2 linked regions of the Desulfomonile tiedjei DSM 6799 genome follow. The protein of the gene in region 1 binds, or shares a complex with, the protein of each later gene. Links are inferred from orthologs where the notes say so. Each region holds a gene or a part of one and is shown in the gene's direction. Other genes may lie near its edges.

Region 1 (7,996 bases):
CTTCATATATGGATCGTCTCCCCTAACGGATGAATTCGTTTACTTTCGGAACTGCAACGCCCTTTTGCATTTTTATGAGCGCGCGGCTTTACTCCCTGAAGTTATATCACTTTTGTCCGAACACAACAAACCTTCACACCCTATGAAACGTGCAGAAAATGACGATTAACCATGTTACCGGGGTATGGACGATTCCTCCTGCCGGGTGTTCACCAAAGTATGGTCCTGGATAAACCTGTCGAGGAACCCTTCAAGGACAGCACGTACACGACCGGGCACTTCCGTAATTACGGAAAATCCTACGGACCCGAGTTCCCAGGTCGCTGCACTCGTGGAGACAGTAGCCTCGCGAACAATTGAGACCTCTTGTCTCAACTGTAAATCGAGAGAATAAAAATGACCGGCGAGAAACTTTATCGTATTGATGCTTACGTAAAGCCAGGGGTGATCCGCCGAGGCACGCCATTCTTCATCAGTCAGGATCTTTATGTCTGTGGCAGAAAGCTTCGATTCCACAAGAGACTTAAGGTCGTTTGCGGTCAGACCGTCAGCTTCTATATCGGCTTTCAATGTTTCGACGATTACGAATACCCCCTCCAGCCCGTGAAGGGTTTCCCGAGTGTATTCCGTCAGATCCATGCATAAGCCTCTTTCCCACCGTACTTTGGTACGGAAGAGATTTCCCCGTTCCAGACGGCAAAACATGTGGCCGGTCAGTATCACTCCTCATACATCAATACCGAGATATCTGCAAGCATTCGCAGATATCGACTATCGAGGTAGAAGGAACCGGTGCTAACGGAACACTGGTGATCTGAATGGATGCGTTCGCCACCCGACACATAGGGAAATGCGCCTGAAACGGTGAACGCGGATTTATGAAAGCTCTCGTAATTCCAGCCTTTAAAGGTTGACAAGCCCCGAGGACGATTCTAGAATCGACTCGGTGATTTCTCAAGTCTTCCCTCTCTTTATTACACAAGCCCCTGCAAAAAGAAGGTATTCATGAACGATAAGCAATACGTCATCGACGATCTCAGCGCCAACGAAAGCTGGCGCATTTTCAGGATAATTTCGGAATTTGTCGACGGGATAGAGCACTTGCAGGAAATATATCCGGCGGTTTCCGTGTTCGGCTCTGCCTCCATCACCGAATCCAGCCCTGTATACGAATTGGGGAGAAAAGTCGGTCGCCTGCTGGCGGAAAGCGGCTTCTCCGTAGTAACGGGAGGAGGTCCCGGCGCTATGGAGGCTGTCAATCGAGGCGCATTCGAGGCCAAAGGTAAATCGGTCGGTCTCAATATCCAACTCCCCAGAGAACAAACAGCGAATCCCTACACGAGCATCAGCATCGATTTCCGGTACTTCTTTGTGCGGAAGGTTATGTTTGTCAAGTATGCGGTCGCATACATTATTCTTCCCGGAGGATTCGGAACTATGGATGAGATGTTCGAAGCTCTCACTTTGATTCAAACGAATCGCATAAAGCCGTTTCCGGTAATTCTATTAGGAAAGGATTACTGGAAGGATCTCATCTCATGGATCAAGAAAACCATGTTAATGAAGCATCGTATGATCTGCCCTGACGACATGGAACTGCTTCAGTGTGTTGACGATCCTGCCGCTGCAGTTGCAGCTATAAAACGTATCGTCATATTGTGAGGGATTGTAAGGAGAAATTGTGCAGAGTAGGGCAGGTGGTATGAAGAATTCGGAGGAAACCAGAGGTTCCCTCCGCACTGAATTACTATTCCCCCAAATCAGATCTCAATTGTATCCCATGGGACCGTATCCGAAGGCCGGTGCTTTCTGCATAGGACCAGGTTTGCATTTGGTCACCGGAGGCGGACCGCACGGAGGTGCCAGGGGCATACATCCCTGAGGTGCACAGAAATTCTGCTCGCACTGTTTCTTGGAAAAAGCGCTGCCAATCATTCTGAAAGGAAACGTGATAACAGAGAACAATTTTGCAATCGGGTTGAAACCTTCCTCAGGTCCGCATGAAGGCGGAGGACAGGGCTGAGGGAAACAGCCCGCCATGGGCCGCGGACCAGCCATAGCAGGACCCGCCATTGGAGGCATCATGCCCGGAGCCGCATTTCCGTAAACAGGCACTTTCAATGGTGGCGGACACACTCCCGGGCCACAATAGGATGCCTGAGCAGAAGCTATTATGAGGAACGGGAACACCAACACAAGACCAACGCATATGAGTCTGTAAACCATACCCATACTCCTTTGAAAAAAAGATAAATAAACCAATCTGTTTTCAAACTTTATAAACCTACATTATCATTTTTGAGGTAAGTGGTCAATACAAAGGAGCCTGAATCTGGGAGGATAATTCGTTTAAGTGATAAAAAACATGAGTTCGATTTCGACATCAACTTTAAGCTTTGTTGTGTTTGATACAAAAATAATTTAATGCATATGGCAACTTGTATCAATATGCTAAAGTAGTTTATTAACTATTTGACGGCTCCACGAGCAGCGCGCTCTCCACTTGCCCAGCCTCTATTTTGTCCACTTGATCCTGGCGCATGATACCGTATACTTGTACCTCAATTCTCGAATGGTTCATGGTGCGAGGACATTTCATGTGTGCTCAGGATGTAGATATCATTGTCGTGGGAGCCGGTCATGCCGGGTGCGAGGCGGCTCTGGCGTGCGCCCGGATTGGGCTTTCCGTATGGATGTACACCCTCAATGCCGATACCGTGGGGCTGATGCCCTGTAATCCATCTATTGGAGGGCTGGGAAAAGGACACCTGGTCAAGGAGATCGATGCACTCGGCGGAGAAATGGGCAGGGCGGCAGACGCCTCTTGTATTCAATATAAGATCCTCGGTACCAGTAAAGGTCCTGCGGTGCAGGGATCCCGGATGCAATGCGATCGACTCGATTACTCCCTGGCGATGAAATCGGCAGTCGAACGAGAATCGAATCTTTTGATACGGCAGGAAATGGTTGAACGATTGCTCGTCCGGGACAATCGATGCATAGGCATAATCGAAAGGTCCGGATACGAAGTAACTTCACGTGTGGTGATCCTCGCGACCGGGACATTTCTGGACGGAACCATCCACGTGGGAAACGTATCGTACGGTGCAGGACGTTCCGGCGAATTCCCGGCGAGGGAACTCGCGTTGCACCTGCAAAGCCTTGGACTGCCCCATGGACGTTTCAAGACAGGCACGCCGCCTCGAGCCAAAGGTTCCACAATAGATTTTGCGGCTATGGAGAAGGACTCGGGAGATGAACATTTCAGTCCTTTTTCTCTCCGTACAGCCCGGATCGACAGGCCCAGACGGTCTTGTTACAAGACCTATACTTCACCCAGGACCCACGAGATCGTAGCTGGAAATCTTCTGAAATCACCGTTGTATTCGGGGATTATTCAAGGAACTCCGGCTCGGTATTGTCCTTCCCTGGAGGACAAGGTCGCGCGATTTCCTCATCGCGAGAGACATCCTATTGTAGTGGAACCTGAAGGACTCCACACGTCGGAAGTGTATTTAAAGGGGTTGGGAAATTCCTTACCGCCGGAAATCCAAGTAGACCTGGTCCGGTCGGTTCCGGGATTGGAGAACGCGGAAATCGTCAGGCCCGCGTACGCCATAGAATACGATTATATTCATCCGACTGCGCTAAAATCTACGCTCGAGACCAAACTCATCCAGGGCCTGTATCTCGCCGGCCAGATCAATGGAACTTCCGGGTACGAGGAAGCTGCAGCACAGGGATTGTGGGCCGGAATCAACGCTGCTCATTCCGTGCTGGGACGAGAGCCTTTTCTTCTGGACAGGTCCGAATCGTACATGGCCGTTATGGTGGACGATTTAGTTACCCGAGGCGTAAATGAACCGTACAGAATGTTCACCTCCCGATCTGAATATCGCCTGCTTTTGCGGGAAGACAATGCTTCGGAAAGGCTTATGAAGAAGGGAGTCTCACTGGGGCTGATCCCTGAATTCATGGGCAACGAGCTGGATGAGCGAATGCGTGAGGTGGAGTCTCGCATCGAATTCCTGGACAGCGTGCGAGTGACGCCCGGTGGACAGATCAACGATCTCATTATGTCCAGGGGAGGAAAAGAACTCCGGGAAACGATCTCAGGAAACAAGCTGTTGAAACGGCCCGAAATAATGCTCGAGGATCTGATGAATCTGGGAATCCTTCCTCTTGTCATCGATGTTCGAGTAGCCAAACAGATTGAGATTCAAATAAAATATCAAGGATATATCGAGCGGCAGAACAGGGAAGCCGCGCAATTCAGGCGAATGGAAAAGGTGCTCGTCCCGGAAGACATGGACTATGAAGCCATCCCCGGACTTTCTCGCGAACTCCAGGAAAAACTGAAATCCGTGCAGCCCAGATCCCTTGGGCAGATTTCCCGTGTTCCGGGGGTGACACCAGCAGCATTGACCGCTCTTATGGTGAGGATAAAACAGAGAAGTACCGTACAGAATCGAGAGGCCGTATGAAGAATCTTCAACGTTTTGAGTGTGGAGTCCTTGGGCTCAATCCTCGTTAAACACGATAATGCTCAGTCGCTCGGGGCCGTGAACACCGATGGTAAGAGTCAATTCGATATCTGCAGTACGACTGGGACCGGTTTCCAGGGTGATGTTTGTGGGCAAGGGTGAGCTGCCTGCGCCAAAGAAGTCATCTAGTTTATGGTAAATATTACGTGACGAGACCATGGCAATATGGTGTGCCGGGAGCAATCCAGCCTGTACGGTCGAGCCGTTTTCACTAGTACAAATCAGGCTTCCGGTTTCGGCGATAGCTCCGCGAACCTCTTCAATGCATACCGATGCTTCGCGATAATTATCAGTCAAGCGATCCTGAGGAATCGATACGGCCTTTTCTTTTTCCGTGATCCTCGGACAATAGACCGGTCCGTCATTTTCAACAAGCTGTGCAATGATATTGTTTAATTCTTCGTAGCTGTTCACAACCACGGGGTCGGCGGCCGTATTGGCTGCGGTTTCCGTGAAGATTTTTACCAGGTATTCGGTCACGATGTGCCTCGCCTTGGGTCGGTTTTCATTGCAACTATATTGAGGCCATAGTCTCCGAGAAATCGGATCCTGTCAACGGTCCCGCTATTGCGTCGCGAATAATGTGGAACTCCTGCTGTACATCGGAAAAAGCGTCCACCAATCCGGGATCGAAATGATTTGCCCGGCCCTCCTGAATGATCAGGCTGGCTTCTTCGTGGCTGAAAGGTCTCTTGTACCGTCTCTCCGAGGTTAGGGCATCATATACATCGACGAGCGACACGATTCTGGCTGAAAGAGGTATTTCCTCTCCCTTCAATCCATACGGATAGCCGGTACCATCCCATTTTTCGTGATGGTAATAGGCGACCTCCATGCCTAACGACAGGAAGCTTTTTTCGCCTAGTGTCGTGACTGCTTCTTCCAGAGCTTTGCCTCCGAGAAGAGTGTGGCGTTTCATTATCTCTCGTTCCGTCACCGTGAACAGCTCATGCGACAACAGGATAGAATCCGGCATGGCCACTTTCCCGATGTCGTGGAGCACAGCGGAGCGTATCAGGTCGGTAGTATAGTGATCGGTAACGATATCGCGGTATTGATGCATGTCGGAAAGCCGATTACAGAGAATTCTGCAGTATTTCTGAATGCGAATCAGATGCGAGCCGGTTTCGGCATCTCTGGATTCGGCCAATTTGGCCAAAGAAAAGACCGCCATATCCTGGGTCGTCTGGACTTGCTCCAGGAGCTTGAGGATTTCCTCTTGCCGGAGAATTTCTTCAGTAACGTCCAATCCCACACCGAGAATGCCCTGAACTTCACCGTCCGTGTCGATCATCGGGGACAGTGCCAGTGAGATGATAAGGGTGCGGCCGTCTTTGGTGAGTTGCTGCATGTTTCCGTGTACTGCTCCGCTCTTGGTACGGATCACAGTGCGAAGCTGTTCCACGGTTTCTGTGCTAAGAGCATCGGGAGGGTACAAACGAGTGATCTTGCTCCCTATCATCTCATCTGATGAATATCCGAAGATGTTCTGCGCGCCCGTATTCCAGAAGAGCACGTTTTGATCCAAATCCGTGAGCACTATTGATACGAGTGTCGAGCTATCGAGAATTCCCTGGAGAAAATCTTTTGTGCGGATCGCTTCCAGAAATTTTCGCCCGAATTCCGTCGCCGGTTGCGGGCCGACCTCGTGCTTGCCCGGTATAAGCGTAGATGCTATCTGATTCTCGAGTTCGTTTATCTTTCGCCGTAAAGCGCGAATCTCCTGTACAAGCTCTTCCTTGGAATTGTGCCGATCCATGCACTTCTCCGCGTGAATTTCTTGAAAGGGAATGTTTGGTCCGGATACGTTTGTTCAACGTACATTGATGGAATTTTGTACGAAAGACAAGTTTAAAAAGAAGACCAAAATTCCAAAGGAATGGTAGAGCAGAGGAGGAATGCAAGAAAAACTATCGGATTTCGGCACGGTTGAACGCAAGCTGGTGGAAATTAGCGATTCCGGAAATCCAAAAGGCTCAATAAGCAACCTGCCGGAGCTTCATAGTAAAGAATCTGCACAGATTTATTCCGATTTGCGGATAAACTTTCATGATTTCCTGGAATTGATGATGTCGCAACACATATGCTTCGGTAACGACATCCGCCACGCACGTTGCGTTCGGAGGCATGCGGGTGAACAGGCTTAATTCTCCAAGGAATGCTCCTTCGCCAACTGTGGCTTTCGCCTTCTGTTCGTCTGTGCCGTATTTCTCGTAGATAGTTATCTGTCCGGAAACAATAAGATAGATGGAGGAGTTCTCTTCTCCTTGCTTGATAAGGACTTCTCCCGGTGAGAACGTCTCAACGGAAATCACCGAGGAGATCGCATGCAGTTCGCGAACACCCATCCCTTCAAAAATAGTGAAAGTCCTGAGTTTATTGATTTTGTCGATTATGTCGGGCATGGTTATGTCCTCGTGGAGAATGCGCTTCAAAGCGTAATCAGCAATATCGCGAACATGGGGTTGGTCGTCGCTGAGCCTGGATTCAACAACCGGCAAGAAGGAGTATTCGGGCATCTGCTCGGCAATCACGAAGAGCGCCAGCATACGGGTAATTGGATCGTCCGATTCCACCAGAAAAGTAACAACTCTTTCAGGAGTTTCTTTGCGCACAAGCGGAAAGAGCTTTCTGCCTTCCTCGATTTTTTCATTTAAGGGAATGTCTTCAATAAGCGGAATGAGATACGGACTCAATTCCTTTTGTATGGAGTTCTCTACCAGTTCGACCGCAATAGAAGCGGACTCGGACTTAAGTGCCTGGTACATGAGTCTCATGTCGGTATGATAGACCCATAACGCATAGAAAATCAGACTCAGGTGTTCCTCATTTGCCGCTAGAAGGTGATCCTTGAGCATTTTCACGCTCATACCTTCTATTCGGTCGAGATCTCTGACTGCTATGAGATGCCAGTACGCTTGAGCAAGTTCTTTACCGAGAAACGGCACTATTTCAAATTCCGTCAATCCCGAAAGCCGTATGACTTCGAGAATAGCCTGCTTTGTGCGAGGCGGCGCTTCCAACAGGGAAACTTCAAGGAATGGGAGAATGAGTTCGCCGTACCCCATGAGCGCTTCAATCGCGGCTTGCCTCACGTCGTCATCAGTGTCTTCCAGAAGCTGAATGAGCTTCCGCACTGCACGCATATCTTTTGATTGAGCAAACGAAGCCGCTGCTTCCGCTCTCGTGAGAGAGTTCTCGTCATCAAGGAGTTTTAGAGCGATCTCGGGGTCCATAACCGGAGCAGCTCGTTCCGGCATTTCAACGGACTCTTCTACCCGATTGGCAACAGTAGCGGACCCCAGTTCTGCCGTCGCTCCCGCTCCCTCGAACGGCCGTACTGCTTCTATCTGTTCGAAATCAACCTGCTTTTCTGCAATAACCTGTTTCAGTATTCTCGTGTAATGCTTTCGGAAATTCAGTGTCTCCACAAGCCAGTAAAGAGCGAGAAC
Region 2 (5,530 bases), 1.5 Mb from region 1 along the record:
ATGGCCGAGTACCTCATCGCGTTCTTGAGGCTCAGTCATTCGGGCTTTACGATTGCCGGCATCCGAATACCCGGCACCGGAAACTACGGCATTGATATCATCATCTTGACCATAATCATAAAGATCCTGTTTATACCTCTCACCCATAAGAGCATGAAATCTATGAAGAGGATGCAGGATATTCAGCCCCAGATTCAAAAGCTTAGAGATAAATACAAAGATGACAAGGCGGCAATAAACAAAGCCACCATGGAACTGTTCCGCGAGCAGAAGGTCAATCCGCTCGGTGGATGTTGGCCCATGTTTCTGCAACTGCCCGTTTTTATAGCACTGTACCAGGCCTTATCATACGCCATCGAACTTCGGCATGCCCATTTTACGTGCATCCCGTCTATTTACTTATGCATAAACGATCTGTCTGCGCCCGATCCTTACTATGTGACACCGATACTCATGGGCGGAACCATGGTGCTTCAGCAGTGGATGACTCCTTCAGGCGGAGATCCAACGCAAAAGAAGATGATGCTGCTCATGCCCGTGGTCTTCACCTATTTGTTTCTCAGTTTTCCTTCGGGCCTGGTCCTCTACTGGTTGGTAAGCAATGTGCTTTCGATTGCTCAGCAGATTATTACCAATAAAATGGCCGATTGAGGGGGGAAATCTGATGTCCGATTATTACGAGTTCACTGGAAAGACTGTCAAAGAAGCTATAGCCCGGGCTTGTGAAGAATTGAAAATTGAAGAGGCCCTTCTCGATATCGAAGTACTTGAAGAAAGCACAAGGGGCTTCCTTGGACTGGTTGGACAACGGGATGCCAAGATACGAGTCCGCAGGCGTGACATACTGAAAGAAGTGCTGGATGCCGTTCCTCAACCCGCTCCGGAACCTGAAGAACCCGCGGAACCTGGAGAAGAGGTGTTCGAAGAGGCCGGCGAGCCTGAAAGCGAATTCCTGGAACCTGAAACCGAAACCGAAGCTGTAATTACTGAGGCGGATTCGGCTGCACTCGAAGAAGCTCGGACCATTCTTGAGGAAATACTGAAAAGGATCCCCGTTGAAACGGAGATAGACGCATCCATCGTAAACGGAGCCGTGTACCTGGACATCAAGGGAGATGGTTCGGGACTTCTCATCGGCAAGAAAGGCCAGACTCTGGATGCCTTACAATTTCTGGTCAACAAGATCATTAATAAGAACAGCCCAGCCGGTGAGAAGATCGAGGTTGTAGTCGATACCGAGAATTATCGGATGCGGAAAACCGAAAATCTCAGGGAAATGGCTATCAAGATGAGTCAAAAAGCCAAGAAGACCCTGAAACCGGTTTCCTTCAACCCCATGCCTCCCCACGAACGGCGCATCATTCATCTTATTCTCGCTGAAGACAAAGAAGTCTATACCAAGAGTTATGGAGAAGGTGCTCTTCGAAGAATTATTGTCTATCCCAGAAGAGGCATGTCCAGCAAACGGAGAAGACGCTAACCATCGGTTTTCCCTGGACCCTGGACACTTGATAGTACGAACGCGTTTGTCTCCATGCGTTCTCACTGAGCGCGTCCGGAGCGATAAGATTTGGGGAATTTTTCTTGTAAGAAGTGTCTCCCGGTTTGCCCATATGGACCAGCTTTGTCGTATCTTCGTCCCTACGGGACGAAAGGAAATAGCCCGGTAATTTATTGCCGGGATTCCTGTGGATCAGCCGTCCCTCTGGGACTCAAAATCCCTGTAATTGCTCAAGCAACCGGCGATGAATCGCCGGCCTATTATCAGTTGTTCCTCTGGAACAAATGACCAAGAGACTCTGGGTTAGCGCATATGCCGAGTTTGCCTTCTTGATTCTGAATCGGTTCAATACCTATTCGCTTTTATGAACCCAATTTTGGCCGGCACGGAGGCACGGCCACTACCGGCTGGTTGGTAGGGGTGCCGGCGTCTATGCGGACCTCTAGGATTTATTGAATTTATTGGCGAAAGGGTTTAATACAATTTAGCATTCACAAGAGTAATACTGGGGGATCCTGTTTGTGAAAATATCCTCCAACTCCTATATTTGATTGAGAAATCCTATAAGAGACCTCTCCTGTACATGACCATGCCAACACCAGACACCATTGTTGCCATTTCCACACCCCGGGGATACTCGGGAATCGGCGTGGTACGTATGAGCGGTCCCGACTCTCTTCCTATTCTGACACAGATTTTCATGCCGACCGCAGCCGACGGGTTCAATGACCGAACAGCCGTCCACGGGAAGCTTGTCGACAGAGACGGCCGGATACTCGATGACGGGATTGCCGTCTTTATGAGAGGTCCTGGCTCGTACACGGGGGAAGACGTGGTGGAGATCAGTCTTCATGGCAGTCCCGTGATATTGGATGCTGCAGTCGGGCTGATCCTCGCTTCCGGCGCTCGTATGGCGCAAAGAGGTGAATTCACGCGCCGGGCTTTTCTCAATGGCAAATTGGATTTGCTGCAAGCTGAAGCGGTGGTGGATCTCATAGAATCCAAGACCGAAGGCGCAGCACGAGAGGCCCGATTGCGCCTGGACAAAGGCATGTCGTCGCGCATCGCAAACATTGCTTCCACTCTGAAGGATATCCTGGCAGAGCTTGAAGCTCACATGGATTTTGACGAAGATGACGAAAATCCTGCTCCGGATCCTGAGTCGCGACTTGCCGCTTTAATATCGGAGTTCACCGCTCTGCAGCGTTCCGTGGATTCCAGCCGTATGCACCGCGACGGAATACGTGTGGTGATCGCAGGAAAACCCAATGTGGGCAAATCGACATTGTTTAACACGCTTATGGGCTCGAACCGCGTCATCGTCACGCCCTACCCCGGGACGACCCGTGATCCTGTGGATGATTTTCTGGTGTTGAATGGAATGGGGTTCCTCCTGTGCGATACGGCAGGAATGAGACAAGAGCCTGACCCAATCGAACGAGAAGGCATATTCAGGACACAGCAACGCATCGATAACGCCGACATTGCCATCGTTGTACTGGATGGTTCCGCTCCTCTTGATCAGGAAGACGAAAAAGTTCTTTGCACCTGTCGCGAAAAAGCGTCGATTACCGTTCTCAATAAAGCCGATCTCGGTCTCGTCATCGATCCCGGCCATCCGCTTCTTCAGAGCACTGCGATTCCCATAAGTGCAAAGACGGGCTTCGGAATCCAAGACCTGGAGGAACAGCTTCGAATGACGGGCAGCGCACGTTTCTCGTCTGATGCGGGTAGTCTCCTGAGTTCCTGGTGTGTTCAGCCGCTTGCTTCCGCGGAGCAGCACGTGAAAGCTGTCCTGGATGGGCTTCATACGAGGAGCATGGCTCCGGAAATTATTGCTCTGGAACTCAAGAAAGCACTTGAGTACCTGGAAGAAATTACCGGAGAAAGGGCAGATGACGGGATTCTCGACCGTATTTTTGAGAGATTCTGTATAGGCAAGTAATTGGTTATTTGCAGATTCGTCTAATTATAGTAAGCGCCAAAACTAATGTCTGATTCAGAAAAAAGAGTGTTGGTAGGTGCCGTGCCTCCGTGCCGGCACGTGTTCAATATGATCAATGATATCGATAAAATGGATCGGTAAGGAGAGATTGTCTCAAGATTCTCCAATGCATAACAATCGTGCCACGATTCTCCTTCTTTGGTAGGGGCAGACCTATGCGTCTGCCCTTATTTGGGCGGACACGCAGGTCCGCCCCTACAATACGGCCGAGAATATAATGAGAACTTCGTGCCACGATCCGGGGACAAATTTCGACTCTTGGAACAAGCTCCGAGACCTACTCTACAGTGGCATCGCTCTCAACAACAAGATTGCACCTCTTTGGCCTTGTTCGCTCTAACGGGCTTCTTCGGATCTTCCCGCAGGAGAAGCCGGAGTGCCAAACAGAATCAGGACTTCATCCGTATCCACCGTTTGCCCCGGAGAGACCAAGATACGCTCAACTGTTCCTTCACACGGGGAGGCAACACTGCTTTCCATTTTCATGGATTCCAGCCGGATAAGCTCCTGGCCTTTACGCACGTAGTCTCCCTCATTGACATTCACTGCCGTAACGAGGCCGGGCATGGGGCATTTGAGCTCGTTTTCCGTAATCTCTTCTCGGTTCCTCAACATGTAGGGAGCAAGCTTCCATTCAGCAGGGGTATAGATTTCAAAAAGTCGCACGATACCGCAGAAAAATGCCTTGATGTGATTTTCGTCGTACTGAAGCCTGAACATGTGCGAGGAGCCATCGATCCTCAGGACAAGGCGACGGCGATAATACTCAAATTCCGGCGTGATCACGTCGTATTCGTGACCGTCCACGGTGACATTCCAGTTGTGGGTTTGCGGGTCGCCTCCAAGTCTGACCGGAAAGACATGGTCCCCTACGTTTACGACATAATCATGTGATTCTTTGAGAGCCGGTATTCCGCCGACCAGCGGTCTCATGTGCTTCAAAGATTCCTTCATAAGGCTTTGACGAAAATGGTACACCAGGACGGAAGCAATGGTCATGTAGCGAAGGTGCTCCAGATTCGGCTCACGGTCGAACTCCGATCCGGAAAAATGCTCATCGATAAAACGCGTAGACAAATTCCCGTTAACAAAAGCAGGATGATTGATTACCGCATTTACGAAATCCACGTTGGTTGTGATTCCCTCGATATGGTACCCGTTCAGAGCTTTCACCAGAGTTGTCCTGGCTTCTTCTCGGTTTGTGCCCCACGCGGCCACTTTTGCGAGCAGCGAGTCATAGTAAATGGTGATGGCACTCCCCGCCTGGATGCCGCTGTCTACACGGATATTCTCACCACTGGGCAATGCGTACCGAGTGACCATACCCGTTGTGGGGACAAAACCCTTGGACGGGTCCTCGGCGCATACTCGAGCTTCAATAGCCCATCCTTTGAACGCTACCTGCTTCTGTTGCATCGGTAACGGCTCGCCTGCCGCAATACGAATCTGCAGCTCGACAAGATCCAGATTCGTCACCATCTCTGTGATCGGATGCTCCACCTGGAGTCGCGCATTCATCTCCAAAAAGTAGAACGCACCATCCGGGCCAAGGATGAACTCCACTGTTCCGGCATTGGAGTAACCGGCCTCTCTTGCGAGGTTGCATGCTACCTCAGTCATTTTGCTCCGGAGAGTCGCATCAACCGCAAGAGAAGGAGTCTCCTCGATAATCTTCTGGTAACGCCGCTGAATGGAGCATTCTCTCTCTCCGAGATGAATCACATTGCCATGCATGTCGGCTATAATCTGAATTTCTATATGGCGTGGATTTTCGATATATCGCTCCATAAAAATTCTGTCGTCAGCAAATGCCTTTCTGGTCTCGTCGCGAGCCGCACTCAATGCAGAAGCCAGTTCGTCTTTTGTCATGACAATCCGCATACCGCGGCCACCGCCTCCGGCAGCGGGTTTCAGCAGTATCGGCCACCCGATGGCATCCGCAAGAGCGTACGCTTCTTCAATACCCAGAATCGGCTGGTGATGGCCCGGAACAACAGGCACCCCTCCCCTCGCTGCCAATGCCT

The links. Proteins that work in one complex are often made in the same cells at the same time.
Region 2: the proteins of mnmG (region 1) and mnmE are in contact, whole or in part, in a solved structure (PDB 9HIP), measured with the Escherichia coli proteins. The link is inferred for Desulfomonile tiedjei DSM 6799 from one-to-one orthologs.

What each region holds. Positions count from the first base shown.
Region 1 is NC_018025.1:3,110,214-3,118,209, reverse strand. Bases 2,124-5,040 are described here. They hold mnmG (tRNA uridine-5-carboxymethylaminomethyl(34) synthesis enzyme MnmG), read left to right. Parts: upstream 2,124-2,597; coding sequence 2,598-4,484; downstream 4,485-5,040. Other genes in these bases: DESTI_RS28870 (LUD domain-containing protein), read right to left, coding at 4,521-5,024; DESTI_RS13055 (hypothetical protein), read right to left, coding at 2,124-2,226. Outside these bases: DESTI_RS13070 (cytochrome c biogenesis ResB family protein), read right to left, coding at 1-6; DESTI_RS13065 (hypothetical protein), read right to left, coding at 175-639; DESTI_RS13060 (LOG family protein), read left to right, coding at 1,006-1,662; more of DESTI_RS13055, read right to left, coding at 1,768-2,123; DESTI_RS28865 (HD domain-containing phosphohydrolase), read right to left, coding at 5,059-6,303; DESTI_RS13035 (cyclic nucleotide-binding domain-containing protein), read right to left, coding at 6,521-7,996. UniProt on the Escherichia coli protein: NAD-binding protein involved in the addition of a carboxymethylaminomethyl (cmnm) group at the wobble position (U34) of certain tRNAs, forming tRNA-cmnm(5)s(2)U34.
Region 2 is NC_018025.1:4,596,533-4,602,062, forward strand. What follows is about bases 1,430-4,265. They hold mnmE (tRNA uridine-5-carboxymethylaminomethyl(34) synthesis GTPase MnmE), read left to right. Parts: upstream 1,430-2,084; coding sequence 2,085-3,446; downstream 3,447-4,265. Other genes in these bases: jag (RNA-binding cell elongation regulator Jag/EloR), read left to right, coding at 1,430-1,480; DESTI_RS19565 (acetyl-CoA carboxylase biotin carboxylase subunit), read right to left, coding at 3,843-4,265. In the rest of the region: membrane protein insertase YidC, read left to right, coding at 1-651; more of jag, read left to right, coding at 665-1,429; more of DESTI_RS19565, read right to left, coding at 4,266-5,530. UniProt on the Escherichia coli protein: Exhibits a very high intrinsic GTPase hydrolysis rate. Involved in the addition of a carboxymethylaminomethyl (cmnm) group at the wobble position (U34) of certain tRNAs, forming tRNA-cmnm(5)s(2)U34.